DNA from 3 places in the Tersicoccus mangrovi genome. Region 1 is predicted to be linked to each of the others. Evidence: riboswitches for the same ligand, from Rfam matches in the RefSeq annotation. Region 1 holds a riboswitch; each other region holds the start of a gene.

Region 1 (5,252 bases):
CAACGCCACCCTGCAGCAGATCGCGGAACTCACCGCGTCAGGCTGCGACATCGTCCGCGTCGCGTGCCCGAGCCAGGACGACGCCGACGCACTGCCGATCATCGCGAAGAAGTCGCAGATCCCGGTGATCGCCGACATTCACTTCCAGCCCAAGTACGTGTTCGCCGCGATCGAGGCCGGTTGCGCCGCGGTCCGCGTCAACCCGGGCAACATCCGCAAGTTCGACGACCAGGTCAAGGAGATCGCTCAGGCGGCGAAGGACCACGGCACGTCGATCCGCATCGGCGTCAACGCCGGCTCCCTCGACAAGCGGATCATGGACAAGTACGGCAAGGCGACGCCCGAGGCGCTCGTCGAGTCCGCCGTGTGGGAGGCGTCCCTCTTTGAGGAGCACGACTTCCACGACTTCAAGATCTCCGTCAAGCACAACGACCCCGTCGTCATGGTGCGCGCCTACGAGCTGCTCGCCCAGCGCGGCGACTGGCCGCTGCACCTGGGCGTGACCGAGGCCGGTCCCGCGTTCCAGGGCACCATCAAGTCCGCCACCGCGTTCGGTGCGCTGCTGTCCCAGGGCATCGGCGACACCATCCGCGTCTCCCTCTCGGCCCCGCCGGTCGAGGAGGTCAAGGTCGGCAACCAGATCCTGCAGTCGCTGAACCTGCGGCCGCGCAAGCTCGAGATCGTCTCCTGTCCGTCCTGCGGGCGTGCCCAGGTGGACGTCTACACGCTGGCCGACAAGGTGACCGAGGGGCTCGAGGGCCTGACCGTGCCGCTGCGCGTGGCCGTCATGGGCTGCGTCGTCAACGGCCCGGGCGAGGCCCGTGAGGCCGACCTCGGCGTGGCGTCCGGCAACGGCAAGGGCCAGATCTTCGTCAAGGGCGAGGTCGTCAGGACCGTGCCCGAGGACCAGATCGTCGAGACCCTGATCGACGAGGCGATGCGCATCGCCGAGGAGATGGGGGAGACCGGTGGCGAGGACGCCGTCGCGGGCAGCCCCGTGGTCAGCGTCAGCTGAGCTGAGCGCCCCCGTGCCGGTCGGCGTCGACGGTGTCCGTGAGCTCGGTGCCGCGGACACGGCTGCCCTGCGCGAACTCGTCGCCGCGGACCCCGTGGCGAACATCTTCCTCGACTCCCAGCTCGGCTCCCGCGGCATCGTCGCCGGGACCGGGCGGATCCTCGGGCACGTCGACGGCGGCCGACTGACGGCCGCGTGCTGGGCCGGGGCGAACGTCGTCCCCGTGGGGGCGACGGCGGACGTCGCGGAGCCGCTCGCGGACGCCCTCGTGGCCCTGCGTCGCCGGTTCTCCTCGATCTTCGGCCCCGCCGACTCGGTCCTGCCGCTGTGGGACGCGATCAAGGGCCGCAGCCCGCACCCGTTCGACGTCCGGCCGGACCAGCCGCTGCTCGCCGTCGGGCCCGACGTGCCCGTGCGCGGTCCCGGCCTCGTGCGGCTTGCCGGCCAGGAGGACTTCGACGTCGTGCTGCCCGCCTCCGTGGACATGTTCACCGAGGAGGTCGGGTACAGCCCCCTGCAGGCGGGGGAGCAGTCCTACCGGGAGCGGGTGCGCGGCTTCATCGCCGCCGGGCAGTGCCTCATCCACCGGGACCGCGACGGCGACATCGTGTTCAAGGCCGACCTCGGCACGATCAGCGCCCATGCGAGCCAGATCCAGGGGGTGTGGGTCAATCCGCGGCACCGCGGTCAGGGCCTCGCCGCGGGCTTCATGGCCGACGTCGTGACCCTCGCCCGGCGCCGTGCGCCCGTCGTCAGCCTCTACGTCAACGACTTCAACACGCGCGCCCGCGCCGTGTACGAACACGTGGGTTTCACCCCGGTCGGCCGGTTCGCCACCGTCCTGTTCTGAGGACCGGTCAGCGCAGGAAGCGGGCCGGCGCCGTGGTGCGACGGATCGCGGTGAGCTGTTCGCGCTGGTCACCGGCGCGCCGCTGCAGCCGTTGCAGGGCCGGCCGGTCCAGTCCCGCGTCCGCCGGCAGCGCCAGCAGGGTGTCCCACAGGGATTCCTTCATGTCGACCGCGGACTCCAGCGCCTCGATCTCCATCTGCGCCGCCTGGGTGCCGCGGCGGCGTAGCGGGTTGATCGGGTCGAGCCGGGCGACGGTGGCCGAGGCGATGCCGATCACCCGGCGCACCGGAGGGATCCGGTAGCCGAGCCGGCGGATCAGCGCCGCCAGGTCGCGGCGGTCGGCGTCCACGTCCGCAGTCAGGCGGCGCATCGCCGGTCCGTGCTCGGTCGACGCCCACGTGCGGCTCACCGCCCGGAAGAGACGCAGGCCGGAACCGGCGGCGAGCAGGTGGTGCACGAGGTAGGGGGCCAGTTGGTCGTCGTCGAGTCGCTCGTGTCCGTTCGCCATACCGCCATTGAACACGTCGCGGCAGCGCTCCGCGAGTGCGCTGGTGGCCGCCGCGGAGTGCGCCGCGTCAGAACCGCGACCCGGGGGAGGGGCGGGCCTCGCCGATGGCGTTCAGCCCCTCGGGCGGGGTGCCGTTGACGAACCAGTCGCCGATGGCGCGCGCCCGGAACACCGCCGGGTTGTGGGTGGCGACGGTCTGGGCGTTGCGCCAGTGCCGGTCCAGGCCCTTCTTCGTGCTCGTGGCGGACGCGCCGGAGGCCTCGAACAGCTGCTGTGCGGCGGCGAGGGCGAGCTCGGGCACGGTCACCTGGGCCTGTTCGACGTCGACCTCGGCCCGCAGCTGCGCCGGGGTGGCCGGCGCCGGTTCCTCGCCCGCGCCGGTGGCGGCCGGGGCATCGACCAGCGCCCGGTCGAGGCTGCGGGCGGCGGCCAGCACGGTGGCCTCGGCCGCGAACGCGTTTGCGGCGATCCGGCCGACCACCTGCTGGATCAGCGGGTCCTCCCGGAACGGCAGGCCCGAGCCGGTGTTGAAGGTCCGCGTCCGGCCGGCGACGATCGTGGCGGCGTCGTCCCGGGCGGCCCGGGCGATGCCGGCGAGCACCGCGAGCAGCACGAGCTGGAAGAACGCGGCCTCGTGCACCGCCTCCGCCGAGCCGACCACCCGGTCCAGCACGTCGATGTCGTCGACCAGGACGTCGGTGAACGTGGCGGTGCCGGTGCCGGTCAGGCGCTGCCCGAACCCGTCCCAGTCGTCCTCGACGGTGACGCCGGCCGCGGTCACGGGGACGACGGCGAAGCGGCGGCCGAGCGCGCCGTCGAGGGCGGCGCTGACGCGGGTGTGGTCGGAGAAGATCGTGCCGGTCGTGTAGTACTTCGTGCCGTCGAGTCGCCAGGCGCCGGCCCCGTCCCGGCGCAGGGTGGTGTTCACCGTCCCGAGGGCGTTGCCGCCGCGCTCGGTCGAGGCGTTGCCCACGGTCTGGCCGCCGGCGATCCGGCGGTACCAGCGCCGGCGCACCGCCTCCGGCTGCCAGCGCAGCGATTCGGTGAACCCGAGGTGGGACCGGTAGAGGTGGGCGATGTTCGAGTCCGCGGCCGCGAGGTCGACCAGCAGCCGGATCACCGTCTCGACGGAGGCCCCCGCGCCGCCGTGCTCGGCCGGCACCCGCAGCGCGCCGAACCCGGCCTCGTCGAGCCACCGCACCGGATCGTGGGGGAGGGTCCGCTCCTGGTCGCGACGCAGTGCGTCCGCGGCGATGCGGGCGATGATCGGGGCGAAGCGGGCGTGCACCCGCGCGTACTCGGCGGCGGGGTCGACCGGCGGGGAGGAGGACGCGGGCGCAGGGGAAACGGTCGTGGTCATCGGCACATCAGCTCCATCGCACCTGGCGGTAGCACCGGCTCCGGAGAGTGGTTGCTGCGGCGTCGTGGAGCCAGGTCTCTCGGCCGCTCGGGATGGTGGGCGCCCCCGGGGGGACACGCTCAGCCCAGACGACGACCGGGTGCTGTCGCAAGTCCGCGGTGGCGCGCACGGGACACACGAGGTCATACACCGCTGGACAAGAAACCCAAAGGTTGCGTATTCTGATGCCGTGGACGACGGGTTCACCGCCATCGCCCATCCGGCCCGACGGGCCCTGATCGGCGAGCTGGCGGAACGGAACGACCAGACGCTGTTCGAGCTGACCATCCGGCTGCTCGAGCGGCACGGACTGCCCCTGACCCGGCAGGCCGTCGCCAAGCACGTCGGCGTCCTCAAGGAGGCCGGTGTCGTCACGGTCAGCACCCGCGGCCGGACGACCATCCATCACCTGCACGCAGGCGCGCTCGCGCCCGTCCGCGACTGGTTCGCCCGCCTCCCGGAGGCCGGAGCCACCCGCATCGAGAACCCCACCGAGCACCCCATCACGTCCACCCGGGAGCAGCCATGATCATCACCACCATGAGCATCTTCGTCGACGACCAGCAGGCCGCGCTCGACTTCTACACCGGCCCGCTGGGCTTCGTGCCGCAGCAGGACATCCCGCTCGGTGGGCCGTACCGGTGGCTGACCGTCTCCTCGCCCGAGCACCCCGACGGCGTCCAGATCTCCCTCGAGCCGGCCGAGCACCCCGCGGTCGGGCCGTTCCGGGACGCGCTCGTCGCCGACGGCATCCCGTTCACCAGCTTCGGCGTCACCGACGTCGCCGCGGAGTACGAGCGCCTGCGCGGCCTCGGCGTCGTGTTCACCCAGGAACCGCTGAGCCAGGGGCCGGTCACCACCGCGGTGTTCGACGACACGTGCGGCAACCTCATCCAGCTCGCCGCGTTGACCGGCGCCCCGACCGACTGATATGTAGCTCGGTTCGTCAACGCCGCCCACCCCCACCTCAAGGAGGAAGAGCCGGATATGGCAGGGCGCATGCCAGCGAATCTCGGACCCGACCGACGTCTGGTAGCCTCGCCGCAAACGATCGTCTACGGCGGAGCCGCCTCGTGATCGCCGAAAAAGTCGGCGCATCGTTCCGCTACCCACGACGCACTATCAGTCATTGTTCCACTGGCGCTCGGCTTCCTGCCCAGCGAGCGCAAGCGGCCTGCAACTCGCCGCTGATTCGCACAGCCGCGTTGGTTGGCACAGGGCCGCGCTGACGACCGCGGTCGTGACGATTACCCCTTTGCGGTACCGGCTCATCATCAGAACCGCTGTCAACGTCACGATGATAACGAGCACAAGGACGAATGGCGCGACCACCGCAAGCGTGTACAGAGCGTATGCCCTGGGATCGAGCAGCGGACCCGGGCACTATCCCGGCTCGATCGCTACAGATCAACTCAAGGCGAGCCCCTTGACACGTGGTTCCTGGGGGCGTTCGCTGTCTAGCGGGGCCGGCGTCGGAGAG
Region 2 (5,252 bases), on a different contig from region 1:
CGCACGCCGGTAGGAACGCGCCCGCGAAGAGGAGCACCGCCTAACATTCCGGGGGCCGTGCCGACAGTGAAGGGTGACCCCTGTCCCCACCGGAAGAGTTTCCGATGCGCTTGCTGCACCGCCCTGCCGCCCTGGTCCTGACGTTCCTGCTGAGTATCACCACGGTCGGGACGGTGTTCGTGGCTCCCGCCTCGGCCACGACGAGCCCGGCGCCCGGGCTGCCTCCGGCGGGCCCGATCGGTGGCGTCACGGGCGGGAGCCCCGAGTCCGTCGCCGGCGTCGGACGGGCGCCCAAGGGCAGCACGACGGCCGAGGCGAGGCAGGCCGCGCAGGCCGCCGGCGGCACGACGGCCCAGCGCGCCGGGGTCATCCAGGTGACCCTCGCGCCCGTTCAGCTGGCGGACAGCACGACGACGCTGAGCGCCACCGACGTCACCGCGGCGAAGAACGCGGTCGCCGCCGCGAGCGCCTACTGGAGCACGATGACCAACGGGCGGGTCTCCCTCACGGTCGCCTCCACGCTCACCGGCCTGAAGTCGGCGGCCACCTCCACGCAGAGCTCCTACACGATCCTCACCACCGTCAGCGACGAGCTGACGAAGGCCAACAAGTGGATCGCCGGTGACTACCGGGCCCTCGTGGTCGTCGTCCCGGGCGCCCAGCTCGAGTACGGCACGCTCGGCTACGGCATGACCACCAACGGCACGGGCGGCGAGGTCCTGCTGCCGAAGCCGGGCGCGTACACCCTCACGAACAACGTCACCGCCCACGAGTTCGGCCACACGCTCGGGCTGATGCACGCCGACGCGCTCCAGTGTGGCAGCGGCGCCTCCGACGTCGGCGCCAAAGCGGACGGCTCCTTCACCGACAGCAGCTGCTCCATCCGCGAGTACGGCGACACGACGGACCTGATGGGATACGCCCAGAACTCCCTGCCCACGATCAGCTCCAGCTTCTGGGACTACGGCGGATTCGGCCGCGGTGACGAGATCCTCGACGCCGGCGTCGCCGTCGGGCGCAAGACCTACACGCTGACGGCGTGGGAGGGCACCGCGGCGAACCGCGCGGTCAAGTTCACCGACCCCCGCAGCGGCGAGGTCTACTACCTCGAACTGCGGCTGCCCGTCGGGTACGACGTCAACACCGCGGTCGGCGGCAACAAGGGCGTCAAGATCGTCCAGCTCGGCGGCCGGACGGCGTCGAGCTCGCTGATCCTCATGCCCGACACGCACCCGTTCTCCGGGTACTACGCCACCAACCAGGCCTGGCAGGCCGGCCAGACGTTCACGACCCACGCCGGCACGACCGTGAAGATCGAGGCGATCACCGCGACGTCGGCCACCGTGACCGTCGACGCCGACGGGGGCCTCTCGGTGGCCTCCCTCCTCAGCGCGGCGGCGACCCGCAACGCGCTCGGCACGGCCCTCGCCGCCCCCGTCAGCGGTCTCGTGGACGACGGCGCCTACCAGTCCTACCAGCGCGGCGTGATCGTCTACTCGCCGGCCACCGGCGCGATGGTGTCCAAGGGCGCGGTCCGTGGGGCGTGGGGACGGCAGGGCTTCGAGAAGGGCCGGCTCGGGTACCCGACGACCGACGAGGTCTCCGGGCAGGCCGCCGGGGGCGTCTACCAGACGTACCAGGGGGCGACCATCGTGTGGTCCTCGGCCACCGGCGCCCGGATCTCCGAGGGCGCGATCCGCGGCGCGTGGGGCCGGCAGAACTACCAGAACGGCCGGCTGGGCTACCCGACGACGGATGAGGTCCGCGGGTTGCGCAACGGCGGCGTCTACCAGATCTACCAGGGCGCGACGATCCTGTGGTCCTCCGCGAGCGGCGCGCACATCGTCCAGGGCGCCATCCGCGGCGCCTGGGCGAAGCAGGGCTCGCAGGACGGGCGGCTCGGCTACCCGCTGACCGACGAGTACGTCAACGCCGCGGGGCAGGTCCAGCAGGACTACCAGGGCGGACGAATCACCTGGTCCTCGGCGACCGGCGTCCGCGTGGGGTACTGATTCCGCACACCACGCACCACGCACGACGACGGCCCGCTCCCGGTCACTCGGGGGCGGGCCGTCGTCGTCAGGGGTGTCAGTGGTCGTTCGCGGGTGCGTGCGTCAGGGCGTCGTTGAGCCGGGCGGTGGCGGCGATGTCGTCGGTGCGCTACGCGTCGCGCCGTTCGCGCCCGATCCGTGTGTACGCCTCGACCTCGCCCGCCTCGAGCGCCGCCATCGTCTCGGCGAGGAAGTCCTCCAGAGGCATCGCCCGCGCATCGGTCAGGTTGACCGGCATCAGCGCGGTCCGGGTGTAGGGCGGGGCGACCTCGATGATCTCGGGCGCCTCGCCGGCCAGCCGGTACCGCAGCGACAAGGTGTACGAGTGCATCGCGGCCTTCGTCGCCGAGTACAGCGAGGACGACGCCAGGGGCGCATAGCCGAGCATCGACGTCACGTTGAGGATCGCCGAGTGCGGGGTGGCCTTCAGATGGTCGATGAACGCGGAGATCATCCGGACGGGGCCGAGCAGGTTCGTCCCCACGACGCGGGTGAGGTCCTCGTCGTCCACCGGGGCCGCGGGGTCGTCGCCGACCATGATGCCCGCGTTGTTGACCAGCACGTTCAGGTCCGGGTGCCGGGCGAGCAGGTCGGTGGCGACGGCGGTGATGCTCGCCGGGTCGGCGACATCCAGCTCGACGCTCTCCATGCCGGGGTTCGCCGCCGTGACCTCGTCCAGCACGGCCGCCCGGCGGCCCGCGATGATGACGGTGTTGCCGCGTCGCCACAGCTCCTCGGCCAGGGTCCGGCCGATGCCGGTGCCGCCGCCGGTGACGAGGACGGTGTTGCCCGTCAGTTCCATGCTTCTCCCTTGCGGTGGGCGTCCCACTGTCGCGCGTGGGCGCTGTCAGCCTGCTGATCTTCTCGCCGTCGATCGTACGGTGGGCCGGCGGTCGGCTCCGCTACCACGTCGGTCAGGACGCGCGGATGACGAAACGTGACGGCCGGGTGGTCGCGCATCCTCGCCGTCGGCCGTTAGCGTGGCCGACGAAGAATCATGAGTTCCAGCCATGCGGCCCTGGCCGGCTGGACGGCAACCCTCGCCGCTGTCGTGGGGTGCCCCAGGTGACGATTCGGCCCGCGTGCCAACGCCGTGGGCAAGGATGGCGGCCTGAAGGGCACGCCCGGATTCCCAAGGGGGAACCCATGCTCGACGCCAGCAGGAGCGCGCTCACCCGCAAGCGCATCCTCGGATCGGCCTTCGTCGGCACCACCATCGAGTGGTACGACTTCTATCTCTACGGCACGGCCGCGGCCCTGATCTTCTCCACCCAGTTCTTCCCGCACGGCTCGGCACTGGGCGGGATCCTCGCCTCCTTTGCGACCTTCGCGATCGCCTTCTTCTTCCGGCCGATCGGCGGCATCATCGCCGGGCACCTCGGCGACCGGATCGGCCGCAAGTCGCTGCTCGTCATCTCGCTGCTCACGATGGGCGTCGCGACCACCGGCATCGGGCTGCTGCCCACCTTCGCGGTCGGCGGCTGGTTCACCGTCGTCGCCGTCATCGTGCTGCGCCTGGCGCAGGGCCTGTCGGCCGGCGCCGAATGGGGAGGGTCCGCGCTGCTCTCCGTCGAGCACGCCCCCGCCCAGCACCGGGGCTTCTTCGGCAGCTTCACCCAGATCGGCTCGGCCGCGGGGATGCTGCTGGCGACGTCCGCGTTCGCCGGCAGCCGCGCCGCGCTGGGGGAGCAGGCGTTCCTCGCTTGGGGATGGCGGCTGCCGTTCCTGGCCAGCGCCCTGCTCGTCGCCGTCGGCCTGTGGATCCGGCTCGGCGTCAAGGACGCCCGCGAGTTCACCGAGGTGCGGGAGGCCGGGACTACCGCGGCCGCCCCGGTCCGCGAGGTGCTGCGCCACCACTGGCGCGGCGTGCTCGTCGCGATCGGGCAGCGCCTCGTCCAGCCGGCCATCTACTCGATCCTGACCGTCTACACCCTCACCTACGTGACCGCGAAGCGCGGCGACGCAGGCAGCGTGCTGGCCGCGGTGCTGATCTGCTCCGCGCTCGGCCTGATCTCGGGGCCGTTCTGGGGCGGCCTGTCCGATCGCTGGGGACGACGGCGCATCAGCCTCATCTCGGCCGCCCTGGGCGGGGTGCTGGTGTGGCCGTACTTCGTGTTCCTCGACAGCGGGCCGCTCGCCCTCCTGCCGCTGGTCTACATCCTGGCCATGAACGGCATCCACGACGCCATCTACGGCCCGCAGGCCGCGTGGTTCGCCGAGCAGTTCCCGGTGCACGTGCGCTACAGCGGCGTCAGTCTCGGCTACCAGATCGGCACTATCCTCTCCGGCGGCCTCACGCCGTTCATCGCCGCCGGCCTGCTCGCCCTCGGCGGCAACGCACCGTGGCTGATCTGCGCGTACATCAGCGTGCTCGCCGTCGCCAGCGTGATCTCCGCGGCGGCCGCCGCCGACCCGGTGGGCGACGCCCGTCGCGCCGGGCTGGAGCTCGACGCCGACGCCCCGACCGATGCCGCCGTCACCGGCTCCGACCCGGTTCCCGCCGGTGTCGGCGCGGCGGCGGCCTCACAGACGAAGGGATTCACCCGTGCCTGACAGCTCGACCCGACCGAACGAGAACCGACCGAACGAGAACCGAGCGAACGAGACGCGGCCCCTGCTGCTGAGCGCCTTCGACATGCCCACCCCGGTGCACCAGAGCCCGGGACTGTGGCGCCACCCCGAGGACCGCAGCAGCGAGTACACCGACATCGGCTACTGGGTGCAGCTGGCCCAGACCCTCGAGCAGGGCGGCTTCCACAACCTGTTCTTCGCCGACGTGCTCGGCCAGTACGACGTCTACCGCGGCAGCGCCGACGAGGCCGTCCGCGGGGGCGTGCAGTACCCGCTGCTGGACCCGACCGTGCTGGTGCCCGCGCTCGCGCAGGCCACGACGCGGCTCGGTTTCGGCGTCACCGCGTCGACCGGCTACGAACACCCCTATCTGCTGGCCCGGCGCCTGAGCACCCTGGACCACGTGACCCGCGGCCGTCTCGCGTGGAACATCGTCACCTCCTACCAGGACTCGGCGGCCCGGAACCTGGGGCTCACGCAGCAGCTCGGTCACGACGCCCGGTACGAGCGGGCCGAGGAGTACCTCGACGTGCTCTACAGACTCTGGGAGGGGACCTTCGACGACGGCGCAGTCCGCCGCGACCGGGAGTCCGGCGTCTACACGGATCCCGCGGGCGTGCGCGGCGCGGG
Region 3 (5,252 bases), on a different contig from region 1:
GTCACCGAGGCCGTTGCCGACGGTGATGGCGGCGAAGGCGAGCCACGCGGGAAGCACGCTGCCGCTCGCGAGGAAGGCGATCCACAGCGCGAGACCGGCGACCGAGAGACCGACGTGGGTGAGGACGGCCGACGCCGGTCGGCCGGACGGCCGGCGGAGCCCCTCCGACCTGCGGAGCGCCTCCGACCTGCGGAGCCATCGCATCAGCAGGATCACGCCCGCAGCCGCCTGAACGACCCAGGCCGCGAGCACCACGAGTGCCATGCGCCGAACAGTACTACGTTCGTAGTGACCTGTCACTACGAACGTAGTAGACCGGTGCTACCGTGAACCGGTGACCACCCGCGAACGCGCCCTCGCCGCCGCCGTCCGCCTCGTCGGCACCCAGGGCATCCGCGCTCTCACTCACGCGCGCGTCGACGCCGAGGCCGGCCTGCCGCGGGGGTCGACGTCGAATCACTTCCGCACCCGCGCGGCCCTCGTCGCCGGCGTCACCGACTGGATCGCCGAACAGGAGCGGGCTCTGCTGGCGGCGTCGATGACGTCGCCGGGCACGCTGGACGAGGTGGTCGACGCCTTCAGCGGCGTCCTCGAGGACCTGACCGGGCCGAATGCCGACCGCACCCGGACCCGGTACGCCCTCTTCCTCGAGCTCGGCGCTCACCGGGACGTGCAGGCACCCCTGCGCGCTCAGCGCGTGCGCTTCGAGGCGTGGACACGGGAGCTGCTGACGGGTCTCGGTGCGCCGCACCCGGACGCCGCGACCCGGGCGTTCATGGCCTTCAGCGCCGGCCTCATCCTGAACCGGCTGACGGTGGACCGGGACGCCCCGCTGCGCCCGACCGTCGAGCTCGCCGTGCGCGGCTGCCTCGCCGCGGTGTGAGCGGCCGGTTGCAGAAAGCGGCGACAGCACGACCGACGATCAGGCGGTCCCGCCGGCGCCGTTCAGCAGCTCGGCGAGGACGGTGGCGTGGCTCAGCTCGACCTCCTTGGCCGAGGTCAGCAGGGTGACCGTGCCGCTCAGCTCCCGCAGCGTCCGCAGGGCCTCCCGCTGCTTCTCCCCCGCCAGTTCGGCGTGGTAGCGGTCGGTGAACTCGGCGTACTTGTCGGGGTCGTGTCCGTACCACTTGCGCAGCTCGTTCGACGGAGCGACGTCCTTCAGCCACACCTCGACGCCCACCGCTTCCTTCGTCAGTCCACGCGGCCAGAGCCGGTCGATGAGGATCCGGTGACCGGCGTCGTCGCCGGCGTCGTACACCCGGGCCACGAGGTACCGATCGTGCGTCGCCATGCGGTCAGCCTGTCATGCCCGCCGCGTCGTCGCCCGGCGCGTGACCCGCCGTGAACCGCCGCTCCCCCTGCCGGCCTGGAATCAGCCGCGGTACCAGTCGCACCAGGATCACCAGGACGACGAGTTCGACGAGCGTCTGCGTCACCACCACGCCCGGCACCACCGCCAGGTCCCCGGGAAGCCCGAGGGTGACCGGCAGGACGACGAGGGAGTTGCGGGTGACACCGGTGAGGACGAGGGCGCGCCGGCCGCCGACGTCGAGCCGGGCGATCCGGCCGGCGAGCATGCCCACCGCCACCATGACGACGCCGAACAGCACGAAGACCGGCACGGCGAGCAGCACCGTCGCCGGCCGACTCACCACGCGCGTGATCTGGGAGGCGACGACGACCGCGAGCGTCGCCATCATCAGCGGCACCATCGCGACCGCCCCGCCGTCGAGGAGTGTGGTGGCCGCGCGGACGTTCCGCTCCCGTGCGGCCTGCGTCAGCCACGCCGCGGCCAGGGGCAGCACGATGAGGACGCCGAACGCGGTGACGAATGGGCCGACGTCCAGCCTGCCGAGGACGCCGGGGCCGACGGCGAGCGCCAGCACGGCCGGCACCACCAGCAGCTGGACGAGCATCAGCACCGGAGTCACCGCGACGAGCCGGTCAGCGGCCCCACCGGCCAGTCCGGTGAAAACGACGACGTAGTCGATGCAGGGCGCCAGCAGGACGACGAGGACGCCGAGCAGCAGGGCCGGCCGGCCGACGAGCGGCGCGGAGAGCGCGAGCGCGACGACGGGGACGGCGAGGAAGTTCACGGCCAGCACGGTGACCAGGAAGCGACGGTCGGCCAGCGCCCGGCCGATCCGCGCGACGGGCACGGCCAGGAACGTGGCGTACAGCAGCAGTGCCAGCACCGGCATGGTCAACGACTCGGCCGGCCCGGCGACGCCCGGGACCAGCAGCCCTGCGGCGGCGCCGACGGCGATCGACCCCAGGTACAGGGCCACCTGGTGCCGTTCCGTCCACGCCGCTCCCGTCATGCACTCCATCCTGCCGGGTGAATCCTGCCGGGGTGCCTCGCCGGCCCGGAACGCCGGCAGGCCCGGACCCCGTCGCACGGGATCCGGGCCTGCCGCGGTGAATCGCGAGATCAGGCGAGCACGTCCGCCGTCTTCCACAGCCGCTTGGTGGCCAGCGCGGCCCCCTGGCCGAGGGCCTCGAGCTTGGCGACGGCGATCTGCGGGTGCACGCGGCCGCCCAGCCCGCAGTCCGTCGACGCGATGACGCGTTCGCGGCCCACCAGCGAGGCGAAGCGCTCGATCCGGTCGGCGACCAGCTCGGGGTGTTCGATCACGTTGGTCGCGTGCGAGACGACGCCCGGGATGATCGACTTGCCCTCCGGCAGCTCCGTGTCCTGCCACACCCGCCACTCGTGCTCGTGCCGGACGTTGCCGGCCTCGAACGAGTAGGCACCGGCGTTGATCTGCAGCACCGTGTCGACGATGTCCTTGAACGGGATGTCGGTGGTGTGCGGGCCGTGCCACGAGCCCCAGCACACGTGCAGGCGGACCTTCTCCTGCGGGATGCCGCGCAGCGCCCAGTTGGTGGCCTCGATCCGCACCTTGAGGAAGTCGAGGTAGTCCTCGACCGTGGGCTCGGGGTTGATCTGGTCCCAGCTCTCGGCCAGCGACGGGTCGTCCAGCTGGACGGTCAACCCCGCCTCGACGATCGCGAGGTACTCCTCCCGCATGGCCTCGGCGGATGCCCAGACGAGTTCCTCGGGCGTCTTGTAGTAGTCGTTGCCGATGCGCGCGCACGAACCCGGCGAGAGGGAGGCGAGGAAGCCGTCCTCGACGCCGGCCTTCGTCAGGGCGGTCCTGAGGTTGGTGACGTCGGAGCGGACCAGGTCGTGGCCGGTGTAGGTCAGCGGGGCGACGACCTTGGGCTGGATCACGGGCTTGCGGCCGGTCAGGACCCCGCCGTTCGGATCGGTGTAGGCCTCGCGGAAGCGGGACCAGTCGCGGCGGTCCGGGAAGGACGTCAGGACGATGTTGCCGGGGCTGGACCGGTGCACCTCCGGGTCGGCCCAGCGGTCACCGCCGCGGCCCGCCTCCAGACCGCCGAGCCGGGAGAACGAGTAGTTCCACCAGGCGCCGTAGTCGACGTCGTTGCTCATCTCGTGGCCGTACTCTCCGTCGTTGGGGATGTCGATGCCGAGCTTCTTCTGCCGGGCGACGATGTCGACGACGGACGCCTCGAGCAGTTCGCGGAACTCGTCGGTGATCCCGTTCGCCTGCCGGGCCGCGTTGGCGGCGAGCAGCTCGGGGGTGCGAGGCAGCGACCCGGTGTGGGTCACGCGGATGTGGTCGGTGTTCACGGACATGGCAAGGCCACCTCTCCATCGGTCCTGGCAGTAGCACCGTGCCCGAGTCGGGGGGTTGCTGCGGCGTCGACGAGCCAGGTCTCTCGGCCGCTCCGGATGGTTACCCCGCCAGATGTACCAGAGCCGCGGCCGGGCACGCAAAGGATGTCGCCGTCCACCGACGCGGAGTTTCATCGCCCGTGCCGCGCGGCGGACTCGGGCCGGGTCGACCGGCCGCGGAGCAACGGCTACACCGAGTGTGACGGTTGTGACGGACGTGACTCGATTCCGGCAACGTCCGTCACTCTGGTCACACTCGGTGTGGTGATCGCACCGCTGCGACGGCGGAACCCGACCTCAGAAGCCGGCCGTCCTCAGAAGCCGGTGCGGCCGTACCCGACGACGTACTCCGCGCTCGTGGCGTCGCGGTAGGCGTAGCCGGCCGGCTCGTCGGTGCCCGGGACATCGGAGGCGTTGCCCCGCACGGCGGCGTCGTCTGTAGCGCCGTCGTCAGCGACCCAGGCCGTCGCTGCGGTAACCCAGCCGCGATCCGATCGGGGCCAGCACGCCGACGACGGGCCCGAACACGCGCTGCAGCGCCTCGGACGGCAGGGTGAACTCCGCCCGATGGGCGTGCGCCATCACCGCGAACTGGAACGGGTTGCGCGGGAGTCCGGAGCGCACCGCACGGCCCGCCGTGGCGACCGCGCAGAAGGCGGCGAAGTAGTCCTCGATTTCCAGGGCGGGGGTGAGCCGCACCCGGACATGGGACGCTTCCGTTCCGGCATTGCCCCACCGGTGCGGCGTGTTCGGCGGGATGGCGACGGCCTGCCCGGCGGTCACGGTGCTGCGTTCCCGTCCGTTGGTCAGGTCGAGAGCACCGCTGACCACGGTGAATCGCTCCTCCTGAAACGGATGGCGGTGGGCGAGCGCGACCTTTGCGCCGGAGTCGAGGTGCAGGTCGAACTCGCAGTACTCGCCGCCGGTCGAGTCGTGGGTGGCCCGCCACACGAACCGTTCCCCGGAGCGGGGATTGCTCATCTCGGCGCCGACGTCGACCATGCGGTGATTGTGCCCCGGCAGCCGGGGGTTGACCAGAGTGGTCCGTGGCCCCTGCCCCTTGAGTTCGGCCGTGTTGCGGGGCGGACTGGAGGTCATGACGACGCGTGTCGGCTACGAACGGCTGCGGCAGGTGCGGCGGGCGATGCTCGGTGGGCTGTCCGGCACGGTGGTGGAGGTCGGCGCCGGCGAGGGCCGCGACCTGGCGGATCTGCCGGGCTCGGCCGACTGGATCGGCATCGAACCGTCGTCGCGGGCGCGGCGCCGGCTGGCCGAGAAGGCTGCCGCCCGCGGCTTCCGGGCCCCGCTGGCGGCTCGGGCCGAGGCCCTGCCGGTGGCGGACGGCAGCATCGACGTCGTGCTCGCGGTGGTGGCGTTGTGCAGCGTCGACGACCTCGACCGCGCGCTGAACGAGGCGCGGCGAGTCCTCCGGCCGGGCGGACGGCTGGTGTTCCTGGAACACGTCGCGGCCCCGGCCGGAAGCGGGCTACGGGTGCTGCAGCGGGCGGCCACGCCCGTGACGGCGGCACTGGACCGCAACTGCCACCTG

Evidence for each region. A riboswitch is a leader RNA that binds a small molecule or an ion and turns the genes downstream of it on or off. The one in region 1 is predicted to bind S-adenosylmethionine.
Region 2: it holds a riboswitch for S-adenosylmethionine, as region 1 does, so the genes downstream of both, V6N00_RS12175 (MFS transporter) here and V6N00_RS16830 (acyl-CoA dehydrogenase family protein) in region 1, are expected to answer to the same signal.
Region 3: it holds a riboswitch for S-adenosylmethionine, as region 1 does, so the genes downstream of both, V6N00_RS04595 (cobalamin-independent methionine synthase II family protein) here and V6N00_RS16830 (acyl-CoA dehydrogenase family protein) in region 1, are expected to answer to the same signal.

What each region holds. Positions count from the first base shown of each region.
Region 1 is NZ_JBAJMW010000011.1:74,556-79,807, forward strand. It holds gene ispG (flavodoxin-dependent (E)-4-hydroxy-3-methylbut-2-enyl-diphosphate synthase) at 1-1,015, shown strand, start outside; gene V6N00_RS16820 (GNAT family N-acetyltransferase) at 1,029-1,865, shown strand; gene V6N00_RS16825 (hypothetical protein) at 1,873-2,373, opposite strand; gene V6N00_RS16830 (acyl-CoA dehydrogenase family protein) at 2,441-3,733, opposite strand; SAM riboswitch class I at 3,744-3,832, opposite strand; gene V6N00_RS16835 (ArsR/SmtB family transcription factor) at 3,963-4,301, shown strand; gene V6N00_RS16840 (VOC family protein) at 4,298-4,702, shown strand.
Region 2 is NZ_JBAJMW010000005.1:355,463-360,714, reverse strand. It holds gene V6N00_RS12185 (LGFP repeat-containing protein) at 105-2,012, shown strand; gene V6N00_RS12180 (SDR family oxidoreductase) at 2,161-2,853, opposite strand; SAM riboswitch class IV at 3,045-3,161, shown strand; gene V6N00_RS12175 (MFS transporter) at 3,198-4,604, shown strand; gene V6N00_RS12170 (LLM class flavin-dependent oxidoreductase) at 4,597-5,252, shown strand, end outside.
Region 3 is NZ_JBAJMW010000002.1:167,735-172,986, forward strand. It holds gene V6N00_RS04575 (hypothetical protein) at 1-264, opposite strand, end outside; gene V6N00_RS04580 (TetR/AcrR family transcriptional regulator) at 335-883, shown strand; gene V6N00_RS04585 (DUF488 domain-containing protein) at 923-1,291, opposite strand; gene V6N00_RS04590 (arsenic resistance protein) at 1,296-2,321, opposite strand; gene V6N00_RS04595 (cobalamin-independent methionine synthase II family protein) at 2,432-3,664, opposite strand; SAM riboswitch class I at 3,677-3,767, opposite strand; gene V6N00_RS04600 (cupin domain-containing protein) at 4,154-4,801, opposite strand; gene V6N00_RS04605 (class I SAM-dependent methyltransferase) at 4,800-5,252, shown strand, end outside.